Regions from separate parts of the Streptomyces sp. YPW6 genome, predicted to be linked through region 2. Evidence: riboswitches for the same ligand, from Rfam matches in the RefSeq annotation. Region 2 holds a riboswitch; the other holds the start of a gene.

Region 1 (6,973 bases), 5.9 Mb from region 2:
CACGTCGTGGGCCTTCAGCAGCCCGGCGGCCAGCGGCGTGCGGCCCCCGGTCGGCAGGGACTCCAGCCGGGCGGCGGCCGCGTCGACGGACGAGGTCGGCGGCAGCGCCACATCGGCCTCCCTGCCCCGGAAGGTCACCAGACCGACCTTGTCCCGCCGCTGGTAGGCGTCGAGCAGCAGCGACAGCACGGCTCCCTTGACCGCGCTCATCCGCTGCCGCGCGGCCATCGACCCGGAGGCGTCCACGACGAACAGCACGAGGTTGCCCTCACGTCCTTCCCGGGTCGCCTGCCGCAGGTCGTCCCGGCGCACCACGAGCCCGCGCCCGGACCGGCCGCGGACCCGCTGGTGCGGGGCTGCGGCCTGCACGGTGGCGGCCAGGTGCAGCTTGGTCAGCGCCCCCTCGGGCCGCCGCGCGCCGGTGGTACGGCCATGCTCGGTACGCGCCCGGGAGCGCCGCCCGGCAGCGCCCTCGCCGAGCCCCGGCACGCTGAGCACCTTCGTCCGGAACGGCTCGGCGGCGGCCACGGGCCGCTGCTCGCCCCGGCGGTCCGTCCGGGCGCGTCGGGCGCACCCTCGGGCGCCGGGGACGGCGTGTCGTCCGCCGGGCCCCGGGGCGGCGTACGGTCCTCCCCGTCGGCCTGCGGCGGCACGCCACCGCCCCCACCACCGTCGCCCCCGCCGTCGGGACCCGGGTCGGGATCGTCGTCACCGCCGTCGGTGTCCTGCCCCTGATCCCCGTCGGCCTCGTCCAGGGTCCGGTCGAGCTTGTCCTCGTCCAGGCCCGGCGCGTCGAACGGGTTGCGCCGCCGCCGGTGGGGGAGGGCCAGCAGGGCGGCCTGCCGGACGTCGTCGGCGGTGACCTCCTCGCGGCCCGCCCAGGCGGCGAGCGCGGTGGCGGTCCGGGCCATCACGATGTCCGCCCGCATCCCGTCGACCTCGAACGCGGCGCAGGTGGCGGCGATCTGCCGCAGTACGCCGTCGCTCAGCGCGACCCGGGGCAGCAGGACGCGCGCGGCGGCGATCCGCTCGCGCAGGGCGCCCTCCTCCTCGGCCCAGCGCGCGGCGAAGCCCTCGGGGTCGTCGTCGTACGCGAGCCGCCGCCGCACGACCTCCACCCGCTCGTCGGTGTCCCGGGACGCGGCGACCTCGACGGTCAGCCCGAACCGGTCCAGCAGCTGCGGCCGCAGCTCGCCCTCCTCCGGGTTCATCGTCCCCACCAGCAGGAACCGTGCCGCATGCCGTACGGAGACGCCTTCGCGCTCGACGTACGAAGCCCCCATGGCCGCCGCGTCCAGCAGCAGGTCCACCAGGTGGTCGTGGAGGAGGTTGACCTCGTCGACGTACAGGATCCCGCGGTGCGCGTCGGCCAGCAGCCCCGGCTCGAACGCCTTCACTCCCTCCGAGAGCGCCCGCTCGATGTCCAGGGCCCCCACGAGCCGGTCCTCGGACGCCCCGACGGGCAGCTCCACAGTCCGCGCGGCCCGCGACACACCGGCGGCCTGAGCGTGCGGCCCGTCGGGACACGCCGGATCGGGGGAGCCGGGGTCACAGGAGAACCGGCACCCCGGTACGACGGAGACCTCCGGCATCAGCGCGGCCAGCGCCCGTACGGCGGTGGACTTGGCGGTCCCCTTCTCACCCCGCACGAGCACCCCGCCGACGGCCGGACTGACGGCGTTCAGCAAGAGCCCGAGCCGCAGGTCGTCCTGCCCGACGATCGCGGTGAAGGGATACGGCGTACTCACAAGGCCTCCTCGTCGACATGCTGTTCAGCTTCTGCGTGACCGGTCGCACCAGGCCCCTCGCCCCTCGCCCCGGTGGACCCGGCATGGTCGAGCCCCTCCGGCGATCGAGGAGCGGGGGCCGGAGCGGCGCCCCGGCCCGCCACACCATCCGCACCCGCGCCACCCGGCACCGAAGGCGCCCCGGGCGGCACGAACGGCAGCCCGGGGGGCGCCCCGCCCTCGATCAGCCGCCACAGCGCGTCCGTGTCCGCGTGCTCCTCCACCAGATCCCCGAGCCGGTCCAGCTGCTCCTCCCGCAGCACCCCGAAGCTCGTGTCCGGCGCGGGCACGAACCGCCGTCCGGCGGCCCGGGCCACCTCCACCAGGAACCGCCGCCGGAACGCGTCGCTCTCCAGCGACCCGTGCCAGTGCGTCCCCCACACCGCCCCCACCCGGCACCCGTCCAGGAACGGCTCCCCGCCCCGCACGTCGGCCACCCCGTGGTGGATCTCGTACCCTTCCACGGGCTCGCCCAGCGCCGAACCGACCGGCCGCGCCAGCGTCTTGTCCCGGTCGAAGCGAATGCGCACGGGCAGCACGCCGAGCCCGTCCACGACCCCCGCCCGCGACTCCACCTCGTCCTCGATCCGCTCACCGAGCACCTGGAAACCGCCGCAGATCCCCAGCACCGGACGCCCCTCGGCCGCCCGCCGCACCAGCGCCTCCGCGAGACCGCGCTCACGCAGCCAGGCCAGCGCCTTCACCGTGCCGCGCGTCCCCGGCACGATCACCAGGTCCGCGTCGGCCAGCTCCTCCGCCCGGTCCACGAACCGCACGACGACGCCCGGTTCGGCGGCCAGCGCGTCCACGTCCGTGAAGTTGGACATCAGCGGCACCGCGCAGACCGCGACCCGCAGCACGTCCTGCCCGTGGGGCGGCGCCACGACCGACTCGCGCACCGCACCCCGCAGGGAGACCCGCAGGCCGTCCTCCTCGTCGATGCCGAGCCCGTGGGCGTACGGCAGCACGCCGAACGTCCGCCGTCCGGTCAGCCCGTGCAGCATGTCGAGCCCCGGCTCCAGCAACGAGACGTCGCCCCGGAACTTGTTCACCAGATAGCCCGCGACCAGCGACTGGTCCTCGGCGCCCAGCAGCGCCGTCGTCCCGAAGAACGAGGCGAAGACCCCGCCCCGGTCGATGTCCCCGACGACCAGCACGGGGAAGCGGGCGGCCCGCGCGATCCCCATGTTCACGATGTCGGTGCGCCGGAGGTTGATCTCGGCCGGCGAACCGGCCCCCTCGCAGATCACCGCGTCGTACGTCGACCGCAGCTCCGCCAGGCAGTCCGTCACCGTGCCGAGCAGCGCCTCCTGACGGCCCCCGTGATACCCCCGGGCGCTCATCTCGCCGACCGGCTTCCCCATCAGGACGACCTGGCTGGAGCGGTCGCTCCCGGGCTTCAGCAGCACCGGGTTCATCAGGGCCGTCGGCTCCACCCGGGCGGCCTGCGCCTGCATCGCCTGGGCGCGCCCGATCTCCGCGCCCTCGCGGGTCACGAAGGAGTTGAGGGACATGTTCTGCGCCTTGAACGGCGCGACCTTCACGCCCCGGCGCACCAGCCACCGGCAGATGCCCGCCGTGACGACGCTCTTGCCCGCGTCCGAGGTCGTGCCCGCGACCAGGAGCCCGCCGCCGTTCATCCCCGCCCCCTCTCCTCCCGTACCGCGTACCGCACGCGACCGTGCCGTCCCGCGGCCTGCCGTTCCGCTCATGCCCGCCCCCGCATCCGTCCGGCGGCCCGTCGCCGCGCGACCAGGTGGCCCGCCGTCAGGCGGCCCGCCACACACACCCCCAGGGCCAGGGCGCCCACCCGGCGCGACAGCCGCACCGCGCGCTCGATGTCCGCGCCCCGCACGTCCCGCCCGGCCGCCCCGTTCAGCACCGGCCGGTGCTCGACGCGCCCCGCGTACGCGAGCGTGCCGCCCAGCCGTACGCCGAGCGCCCCCGCGAAGGCGGCCTCCACCGGGCCCGCGTTCGGGCTCGGGTGGCGGTGCGCGTCCGCTCTCCAGGCGCGTACGGCCTGGGCGGGCCGCCCGCCGGCCGCCACGGCCAGCACGGCTGTCAGCCGGGCGCCCGGCCACCCCGCCACGTCGTCCAGGCGGGCCGAGGCCCAGCCGTAACGCCGGTGGCGGGGCGACTTGTGGCCCACCATCGCGTCCAGCGTGTTCACCGCCCGGAAGCCGACGAGCCCCGGCACCCCGCCGATCGCCCCCCACACCAGCGCGCCGACGACGGCGTCCGAGGTGTTCTCGGCGACCGACTCGACGACGGCGCGGGCGATGCCCGGCCCGTCCAGGGAGTGCGGATCGCGCCCGCACAGATGTGGCAGCCGCTCCCGGGCCGCTTCCAGGTCCCCGGAGGCCAGCGCACCCCCGATGGCACGGGCCTCCCGGCCCAGCGACGTTCCGCCGACGACGGACCAGGCGGTGGCGGCGGTCAGCGCGAGCGCGAGCGCGGGGCGTTCGCGGACGGCGCGGGCGGCCAGCGCGGCGGCCCCGACGGCGCCTCCGGCGCACACCAGGGTGTGCAGCGCGCCCCGGCCGCGGTCGTCACGCCACAACAGGGCCTCGACCCGCGCCGCGACGCGGCCGAATCCGGCGACGGGGTGGCCTCGCCGGGGGTCGCCGAGCAGCGCGTCGGCGATCAGCCCGGCCGTGGCGCCGCAGGCGAAGACACGGTCGGCACGCACGGCTCAGCCCGTCGCGGGACGAGGGGTTCCGGCACGGAGGGACACAGCGGGCGGCGCAGGGAACGGCACACGGCGGCCGGGCATGGCACAGGTCCTCACTCAGGGTCCGCGCCCTGGTTCGACGTGACCGGCGACGAGAGTCTCCTGGCTCCCGGATCCGCAGTTCCCCCGGCCTTCCAGCCCGCGTACCGCGAGCCGTGACGTCCGATGTGGGGGAGTGCTCCCCGGTGACAGTGGCGGGACCGCGCCGGATTCGCACCGGCTTCCTCTGCTGTCGCCGTAAATGGCTCCGGCAGTCCACCACGCCCCGAGAACAGCCGTCAACTCGCTGTTGACCTGCGGGGCTCGACTGTGGGCGGACGCACACCGGGCCGGACACACGAGGTGTGTCCGGCCCGGGGGAGTGCGAGGTGGGGGGTCAGGCGACGATCAGATAGATCCCGTACGAGACCGCCGCCACGCACAGCCCGAAGCAGGCGTACGCGCCGGTGCGCGCCAGTGCGATCGTCCCGCCGGACGCGCGGCCCTCGGCCGTCGCGGACTGCTTGGAGAGGGCGACGATGCCCAGGGTGAAGAGGCCGACCAGCGCGACGGTGACCACGAGGCTGACACCGAAGACGGAGGCGAGAGCTGCCCAGTCGATTTTCATGCTGATCTGTCCTTACACCTTGGCCGGCGGCCGGGCCGGGTCGTCGGGCGCCGAGGCCGGGGCCGGGATGGTGGTCGTGAGGTCGGAGGCCGGGGCCCCGACGGGCGGCGGCTGGACCGCGGCGATGGCCGTGGTGACGACGCCCTGGGGCTCGTCGCCGTCCGTGTCGTTGACGTTGGTGTGGTCCACGGGCTGGCGGCGCGAGGCGAGCCAGATCGCGAAGGAGCCGCCCACGAGCAGGATCGCGGTGACGGTGATGCCCCACGTGCCCTGCTTGGTCAGGAACTCGGCGCCCGCGCCGACCAGACCCGCGGCCGGCAGCGTCAGACCCCAGGCGACGAACATCCGGGTGGCGGTGGACCAGCGGACCACACCGCCCTTGCGGCCGAGGCCCGCGCCCATCACGGCGCCGGAGCAGGACTGCGTGGTGGAGAGCGAGAAGCCGAGGTGCGAGGAGGCCAGGATGACGGTCGCCGCGCTGGTCTGGGCGGCGAAACCCTGCGGCGGCTTCAGGTCGGTCAGGCCCTTGCCCATGGTGCGGATGATGCGCCAGCCGCCGAGGTAGGTGCCGAGCGCGATGGCGATGCCGGCGGAGACGATGACCCACAGAGGCGGGTTGGAGCCGGGGGCCAGGACGCCGCTGGTGACGAGGGCGAGGGTGATGATGCCCATCGTCTTCTGGGCGTCGTTGGTGCCGTGGGCGAGCGAGACGAGACCGGCGGAGGCGATCTGCCCGGCCCGGTAGCCCTTGGCGGTCGACTTCTGCTGGTTGGGGTCGGTGACGTTCCGGTTGATCCGGTACGTCAGCCGGGTGGCCAGCATCGCGGCGATACCGGCGACCAGCGGGGCGGCGATCGCGGGGAGCAGCACCTTGGTGACGACGGTGCCGCCGTTGATCGAGGACCAGCCGGCCGACATGACCGCGGCGCCGATCAGACCGCCGAACAGGGCGTGGGAGGAGCTGGAGGGGAGCCCCAGCAGCCAGGTCAGCAGATTCCACAGGATGGCGCCGACGAGCGCCGCGAAGATGACCTCGGTTCTGATGCCGTCTTCGTTGACGATCCCGCCGGAGATCGTCTTGGCGACCTCCACCGACAGGAACGCGCCGATCAGGTTGAGAACGGCGGACATGGCCACCGCTGTCTTGGGCTTCATCGCGCCGGTCGAGATGGTGGTCGCCATCGCGTTGGCGGTGTCGTGGAAACCGTTCGTGAAATCGAACACGAGAGCTGTTACGACCACAATCGCAAGCAGCAGCGTGATGTGTTCCATTTACCCAGGCAATCGTTCGACGTCAGTGGCTCGTGGACCGTAGGCAACCTGGGTGAACGGAAGATGAACTGGGCAGGGCGCTGTGGTGACCCCAAGCGGAGTGGGATGCTTCCGCTTGTGTGCGGGTGAGGTGGCGCGAGGCCGGTGAGGCGCGGCGTGGACTGGTCTTTGCCGCCCTTTGGCGAACATTTTGAGCGGCTGTTCGGCGTCGCGAAGAGATCCCCGTCACCCCCCCCGTGTGACGTTCCGGTTGCGCGCCTTCACCCCTACGCTCGCCCCATGAGCGAGCAGCAGCCGGAATCCGTCCGCCGGGCCTGGCAGGGCGTCGTCGACACGGCCCGCCGGAGCGCGGCGGACGGCCTCGTCGTCGGAACCTCGGGCAATGTGTCCGCCCGTGTCGGCGACCTCGTCCTGGTGACCCCCAGCGGGGTGCCCTACGACCGGCTCGGACCCGAGGACGCGGTCGGCGTCGACCTGGCCGGCCGACAGGTCCTCGGGGATCTCGGGCCGACCAGTGAACTCCCCCTCCACCTGGCGGTCTACCGCTCCACCGACGCCGCCGCCGTGGTGCACACC
Region 2 (6,973 bases):
TTCCCGTGTCAATGCAGCTGGCTCGGAAGAAGATCACTGAGGCTGACATCGACGCCGCGCAGGTTCCGGCCACCGTGAACGGCCGTGTCCTGATCATCCAGGATCTCGCCGTCCAACTGCACGGAGTCCACCAAGAGCAGGGGGGACGGGAACGGGCCGACGATGCAGAGGTCACGGCGACCATCGCGTACGGAGACCTCTCGGCCTTCTACGGGGTCGCCGTCGACCGAGGGCACGGCGACGACCAATTGGAGGTGACCACCCGGGTCCCGCTGCTCGGACAGATCTCGGCCTCCACACGCATCGGCATCGCCGGCCCGAGAACCATCGGAGTCGACGACGTCCGGCTCTCCGAGAATGTGCCTCCTGCCGCACGCACCCTGCTGGAAAGCAGCTTGGAGCGCACCATGCCGCTCGACAACCTGCCCGAAGGACTCGCGATCCGGTCCGTGACCGTCACCGACCACGGAATCGTTGCCCACATGTCCGGGAATGATGTCGACCTGCAACCACGCACTGCCTAGAAGCCGACCCCGACCGCTGTCACGGAGTCCCCGCTGACAGCCCAGGAGCGCCGGCCGCGCGCTGGCAGGACTCGGCGGACAGCCGTACCAACTCGGTGCCCGGGTCCTGTGTCGCCCAGTCACGCTCCGTCCGGGCCTGCCCCTCGGCATCCGCCGACAGAAGGCCGCCATCGATACCTGACGGGTTGCCGGAAGAGTCAGCAACGGGTAAGCATCGATCCCATCGAACGCTGGGACACATGCTCAGCCGCGAGAGTTCACGCACCTCCAACCGAGCCCAGCAGACCCCCGGGGGCCAGGCACGGAACAGGATGCGGATCGAGGGTCCTGGCAGGGCGGCCGCCGATGGGAGGAGGGTCGGACAGACCACGGCTTTCCGCAGGTCAGCGCACCCGCCCGCGTGGCTTCAGCGGAGTCGCGGGCAGCTCCGGTGCGGGCAGGCGGGCGCCGTCGTAGCCCTGCACCTCGCCGAACCGCGAGCCCTCCTCCCAGTCCTTTCGCGCCTGTACGATCTCCTCACCGGATCGGGCGATGAAGTTCCAGAACATCACGAGCTCCTCCTCGAACGGCTCGCCGCCCAGGAGCATCAGGCCGGCGTCGGAGACGGCGCGCAGCGGCAGTTCGGTGCGGCCGCAGCCGAGGTAGAGCATCGAACCGGGCAGTACGGGTACGCCGTCGACCTCGGCCTCGCCCGACATGGACAGGACCGCGTACTCGAAGTCGGGGTCCAGGGGCAGGCGGGTCTCGGCGCCGCCGGCCAGGGACAGGTCCGCGCCGACGATCGGCGTGTACGCCGTGCCGGGCGAGGTCGCCCCGTCCAGCTCGCCCAGGATGACGGTGGCGGACAGGCCGGGGGCGGTCACGACGGGCAGATCCGCATGGTGCTGGAAGTGCGGCTCGATGTGGCGGTGGGCGTCCGGGAGGGCCACCCAGAGCTGCGCCCCGTGCAGCAGCCGGGCGTGCTCCTTCGGACTCTCCTCTGAATGGCTGATGGCGCGGCCCGAGGTCATCAGGCCCAGCTCCCGGGGGCGTACCGTCTGCAGGCTGCCCAGACTGTCCCGGTGGAGCACCTCCCCGTCGTGCAGCCAGCTGACGGTCTGGAGGCCCATGTGCGGATGCGGCGGGACCTGCATCCCCGGCTCGTCGGCGATGTCGTCGGGGCCGTAGTGATCCACGAAGGCCCACGCGCCCACCATGCGCCGTCCGAGGTTGGGCAGGAGACGGCGGACCTCGGTGGACTCGCCCAGCCGGACGCGGCGGGGAGCCAGAAGCTCACGCACGGGCTCGGCGACGACGAAACCCCGTCCTCCGCAGATGGAGGGCGTGGCCTGGCGATCGAGATTACTCATGGCGCTCAACCTATTCCCGTAGGGGCGTGGCGGACCGGGTACCACGCCGAAGTTTAGTGGAATGTTCAACTAGTGTGCGGTGTTGTCATGGCTGAACGTACGGCGGGGCGGTCCGGAGGCGGCCCGCACCACACGAAGGAGGACAGGGTGAGCGAGACCGAGACCTACTACGAGTTCGGCACCGCCGCCGACCGGTGGGACCGCGCGCAGATGTTCTTCGAGGCGAAGGAGTACCTGACGGCCGCGCGCATCCTGGGCGGACTCGTCGAGGAAGCGCCGGAGCAGGTCGCGCCGCGGCTGCTGCTGGCCCGCTCCTACTACCACTCCGCCCGGCTGGGAAAGGCGGAGGGGGAACTGCGCAGGATCCTGGAGCTGGACCCGGTGGAGACGTACGCGCACCTCATGCTGGGCCGGACGCTGGAACGCCAGGGGCGCGGCGCCGAAGCGGCACCGCACCTGCGGATGGCCGCGGCCCTCGTCGGTGACTTCGGCCCCGGTGCCGAACACTCCTGAGTGTTCGCGCACTTCCGCCTGCCGGGTCCGCACCCCTCGGTGCGGGCCCGGCCTCCGATGACGCCCGGACTCCCGGGCGCACCACGCCTCGACCGGCCCTCTCGGGCTTCCGGATCAGGCGCCCGGGCGGGCGTTCGCCACCCGGTCGAGCCACTCCTTCATCAGCGCGGCCTCGGCGGTGCTCAGCCCCGCCCCGTGCTCCTTCCGCAGGAGGGCGCTCAACCGGGCCACTGCCGTAGCACCGCTACGCCCTCCGCACCTCGCCCATCCGCTGTGGGGCCACCGGCCGGACCCGCCGAGCGCACCTTCGGGTGGCGCGACGCCGCCGCGGTGAACGGCGGTCGCGGGGAAGCTCCCCCTCGGCCTGGACGGCCGGCGGCAGTCGCCTGCGCGCGAGGATCTCGGACCGCAGGGTGCACGACAGAACCCGCCGGATGCTCCCCGGCGGGTTCTGACGTGCAGGCCGTACGCGATCGCGTCGGTACGGCTCAGCTCACCGCACTCGCGGCCCGCGGTGCCGCCGCACGCCCGACGGGCGTCAGCAGCCGGTCGGTGAGGTAACCGAAGACGATGCCGAAGGTGCTCCACAGCGTCGCCTGGACCGCCAGCGTCGAGAGCCGGAACTCCCACAGCAGGGTCGCCGGGAAGTCCTTGCCCACCTCGTCGAAGGAGGGCAGGAAGGCGTAGGCGAGACCGATCAGCAGGATGAATCCGGCGACGGCCGCGATGCTCGCGTTCCAGTTGCCCAGGCGGGGTGCGAGCCGCTTGCCGACGATGACGGCGGCGACGGCCAGCAGCACACTGAGGGCGATCATCAGGAAGAACAAGGCGGTACGCCGGCCGATGGTGTCCGGGTTGCCGACGGCGGGCGGATTCGCCGGGTACTTGAGGAACGGCACGACGTAGACCGTGAGCAGGGCGGCACCCGCGATCAGCGCCGCCGTGGCCCGGGGGCCGAACCCGCCGATGCGGCCCAGTGCGTAGCAGAACACGAGGGCTGCGACACCGCCCGCCGCGACGCCGAAGACGAGGACGCCGGTGGCGAGTCCGCCGGTGGCCTGCATGGTGCGGCTGACCAACTCCTCGCCGCCGCCGTGGTCATGGCTGTGCGCCTCTTCGAGAGCGATGGCCGCGTCCACCTGCGACTCACCGAGGAAGTAGGCCACGACGAGCGCGAGCGCACCCGCGATCAGGCCCGCGAGCATGCCGCGCACGAGCAGGGCTCTGACAGATATGGGGTTCACGATGGTTTCCTGGTTTCTCTTGCTTGCCGCTGCCGGCCGCGTCCGCTGATTCCCCGGCGGACGGTCTGTCCGGCGGGGACTGGTTCCTCCGGCGTCTCAGTGGCAGGGGAAGCCGAGCAGGTGGCGGCCGTCGTGAACCCACTCGTGGACGCCTTCGCCCGAGATGAGTGCGGTGGCGCCCTGTTCGGCGCCGACGAAGTACAGCAGGACGAGCATGAGAATGCCGAAGAAGACCGCCCACGGGGCAAGGGTCTTCGCCGAGATCGGAGTGATCTCGGATGTCCCCGTCGCGGAAACGGCGGACTGTGCCATGGCAGAACCTCCTGTGGGAACACGCGTCCCTGTCGTGGTGCCTCAGACGAAGGTGCCGGGTCTGACTTCCCGCCCGGGGGCGGGTACACAGTGGCGCGACCGTGCCGGATTCTCACCGGACTTCCGTCTCACCCTCGTCATGGTCGACGTGACCATACCGCCTGTACGCGGGCGCCGCCATGGTCGAATGGGAGCGTCTCGGGGGACGGATGCCTTGGGGCGACAGGGCTGTGGGGCCCCTGAGGCGGCAGGGAAGGCTGGGACATGACCGTACGGGTGATGTTGATCTCACCGGCGATGAACGCGGCGCTGCGGGAGGCACGCTTCGACGGCGACTCCCCGCTGGACCGGTCCGGCCGGGCGAGCGCGCGGGCCGCCGCCGGTGCGGTGCCGTCGGGCGGGCTCGCGCTCAGCGGTCCCTCCCGCCGGTGCCGTGAGACCGCCGAGGCCCTCGGTCTGACGGCCCGGACCGAACCGGCCCTGGGCGGCTGGGACCTGGCGGGCTGGGCGGGCCGCCGCCTCGACGAGGTGGCGGCCGCCGAACCCGTGGCGGTGGCCTCCTGGCTCGGCGACCCGTCGGCGGCTCCGCACGGCGGCGAGTCGCTGTGCGACCTGGTGGCCAGGACCGGGACATGGCTGGAATCCCTCGGCGGACCGGGCGCGCCCGGCACGAGCTTCCTGGCGGTGGCGGAGGCCGCCGTCGTCCGGGCGGCGGTCGTCCACGGCCTGCGCCTGCCGGCGGAGGCCTTCTGGCGACTGGACGTCGCCCCGCTGGCCCTGACCGAACTCAGCGGGCGGTCCGGCCGCTGGAACGTGAATCTCGGACGCCCGCTCACCGCTCCCCCGGCCGGCTGACCGCCACGGCCGGCCGTCACCGCCGGACCGGCCCTCGCATCCCACTGCTCCTCAATGGTTGACGTCACGTCAGGAAGCAGCCTTTTTGCGCCAGTCGGGCCGGACCAGCACCACCGTGGCGACGATGTCGTCCTCCACCCGCCAACGCCCGTGCAGCGTCGTCGGCAGGGCCGGATCGGTGAGCAGCAGGCGGGCGGCGAACGTCCCCTCGGCGACGGGGCCGCGCGGTCCGTCACCGCTGCCGGGGACGTCAATGCGACGGAACGTCAGATCTGCTTCGACGAAGTCAAGTTCGAGCCCGGTGACGGGATACCAGGTCTTGAAGACGCTCTCCTTGGCGCTGAACAGGACGCGGTCCCAGTGGATGTCACCCGTACCCTCCGGCAGCGGCGGACCGATCCGCTCGCGCTCGGCGGGCAGGGTCACCAACTCTCTTACGCCGGTCGGGAGCGGGGCGTGCGGCTCGGCGTCGATGCCCAGCGACAGCACGTCCGTCGCACGGGCCAGCGCGGCCGCCCGGTAGCCGGTGCAGTGGGTGAGGGCGCCGACGATTCCCTCGGGCCACAGGGGTCTCCCCCGGTGACCGTGGAGCACGGGCGTGGGCGGCAGACCGAGTCCGGCCATGGCGCGCCGGGCACAGGCGCGGGCCGTCGCGAAGTCGTTCCTGCGCTTGGCCACGCTCTGGGCGATCAGTGCCTCCTCCTCCGGGAAGAGGGCTCCGTCCGGGACGGTCTCCGCGCGGGTGTGCGCCGAGGAGACGTCGGCGGGCAGCAGGAGGTCGATCACGAGGTGGCTCCGGGGGTGCGCGGCTGGGTGGACGGTTCGGCCCCGGTCCGTTCCGGGGAGGCGGGCTCACCCTCGTACGGGAGGATCTGCCGCAGGAGCCCGCGCGGGTGGCCCCGTCGGCGCCACTCCCTGGGGTAGCCGACGGAGACCTCCTCGAAGCGCACCCCGTCGTACCAGGTCGTCCGGGGGATGTGGAGGTGGCCGTAGACGACGGCGGCGACGTTGAAGCGGCGGTGCCAGTCGGCGGTGAGTTCGGTGCCGCACCACTGGGCGAACTCCGGGTACCACATCACCGACGTGGGTTCGCGGACGAGCGGCCAGTGCCCGGCGAGGACGAGGGGTATCTGCGGGTCGTGCTCCCCGAGTCGGCGGCGGGTCTCGGCGACCCGGGCACGGCACCAGTCCTCCCGGGTCGGATAGGGGTCGGGGTGCAGGAGGTACTCGTCGTTGCAGACGATGCCGCTCTTGTGCGCGACGGCGAGCGACTCATCCTTGGTGTGCGTCCCCGGAGCGCGGAAGGTGTAGTCGTACAGGAGGAAGAGCGGCGCGATCGCCACCGGCCCGTCGGGGCCCGGCCAGAGCGGGTAGGGGTCCTCCGGGGTCGTCACCCCGAGCTCCCGGCAGAGCTCGACGAGGTGGTCGTAGCGCGCCCGGCCGCGCAGTTGGACGGGGTCCTTGGGCACGGTCCACAGCTCGTGGTTGCCGGGGGTCCAGATCACGTGGGCGAAGCGTTCCGCGAGGAGCCCCAGTGCCCACCGGATGTCCTCGGGCCGCTCCGCCACATCGCCCGCGACGATCAGCCAGTCCGCGTCGGACGTCGGACGCAGGGACTCGACGATCGGCCGGTTGTCGCTCACCGCCGCGTGCAGGTCGCTCACGGCCAGCAGACGGCCCCGGGGGGCCGGTGCGGCGGCGGGGGCACCGTGCGGTGCCGGGTCGCTCGGAGGCGTCATGGGTGCTGAGTTCCTGATCTGTCGGCGGTCGTCCGGCTCCGTCCGCACGGTGGGGAGCCCCTGGGGACGTAGCCTCTCACGCTCGCCTCCCGGGTCTCCGGGGGTTTCGGGCGACCCCGCGTCGCGGCCGCCGGGCGTCTCGCCGGCGGGCACCGTGCCGTCAGTCGTCCTGTGTGCGGCGGGAGTTCAGTTCGTCCACCGCTCCGAGCGCGTCGCCGATCGTCGAGTAGTCGACGGCGATGAACGTGACCGGGCTGCCGCGCTCCGCCTCGCAGGCCCGGGCCCGCTCCAGGACCCACTCGCGGGCATTGACACGACCGGCGTCCAGGCGGCTGCCGCCGGCGTTCGTGATGAAGTGGTTGAGCAGGAAGAGCCGCTTGCCGGTGCCGCCCCGGTTGGGTACGCAGGTCATCTCGGCGGGACTGCGGAAGGCGAAC

Evidence for each region. Region 2 has a riboswitch for cobalamin ahead of KME66_RS01885 (CbtB domain-containing protein). Riboswitches for the same ligand answer to the same signal wherever they lie in the genome.
Region 1: linked by a shared signal. The riboswitch ahead of KME66_RS27620 (cobalamin biosynthesis protein) and the one ahead of KME66_RS01885 (CbtB domain-containing protein) in region 2 are both predicted to bind cobalamin.

What each region holds. Positions count from the first base shown of each region.
Region 1 is NZ_CP076457.1:6,298,192-6,305,164, forward strand. Features, by position in the region: partial or broken gene KME66_RS27610 (putative cobaltochelatase) at 1-1,748, opposite strand, end outside; gene KME66_RS27615 (cobyric acid synthase) at 1,745-3,427, opposite strand; gene KME66_RS27620 (cobalamin biosynthesis protein) at 3,496-4,476, opposite strand; cobalamin riboswitch at 4,614-4,746, opposite strand; gene KME66_RS27625 (hypothetical protein) at 4,895-5,125, opposite strand; gene KME66_RS27630 (inorganic phosphate transporter) at 5,138-6,397, opposite strand; gene KME66_RS27635 (class II aldolase/adducin family protein) at 6,677-6,973, shown strand, end outside.
Region 2 is NZ_CP076457.1:419,655-426,627, forward strand. Features, by position in the region: gene KME66_RS01860 (DUF2993 domain-containing protein) at 1-524, shown strand, start outside; gene KME66_RS01865 (pirin family protein) at 908-1,873, opposite strand; gene KME66_RS01870 (tetratricopeptide repeat protein) at 2,021-2,386, shown strand; partial or broken gene KME66_RS01875 (TetR/AcrR family transcriptional regulator) at 2,501-2,623, opposite strand; gene KME66_RS01880 (CbtA family protein) at 2,875-3,630, opposite strand; gene KME66_RS01885 (CbtB domain-containing protein) at 3,727-3,942, opposite strand; adenosylcobalamin (AdoCbl) riboswitch at 3,988-4,081, opposite strand; gene KME66_RS01890 (histidine phosphatase family protein) at 4,207-4,797, shown strand; gene KME66_RS01895 (4'-phosphopantetheinyl transferase) at 4,867-5,583, opposite strand; gene KME66_RS01900 (metallophosphoesterase) at 5,580-6,536, opposite strand; gene KME66_RS01905 (hypothetical protein) at 6,697-6,973, opposite strand, start outside.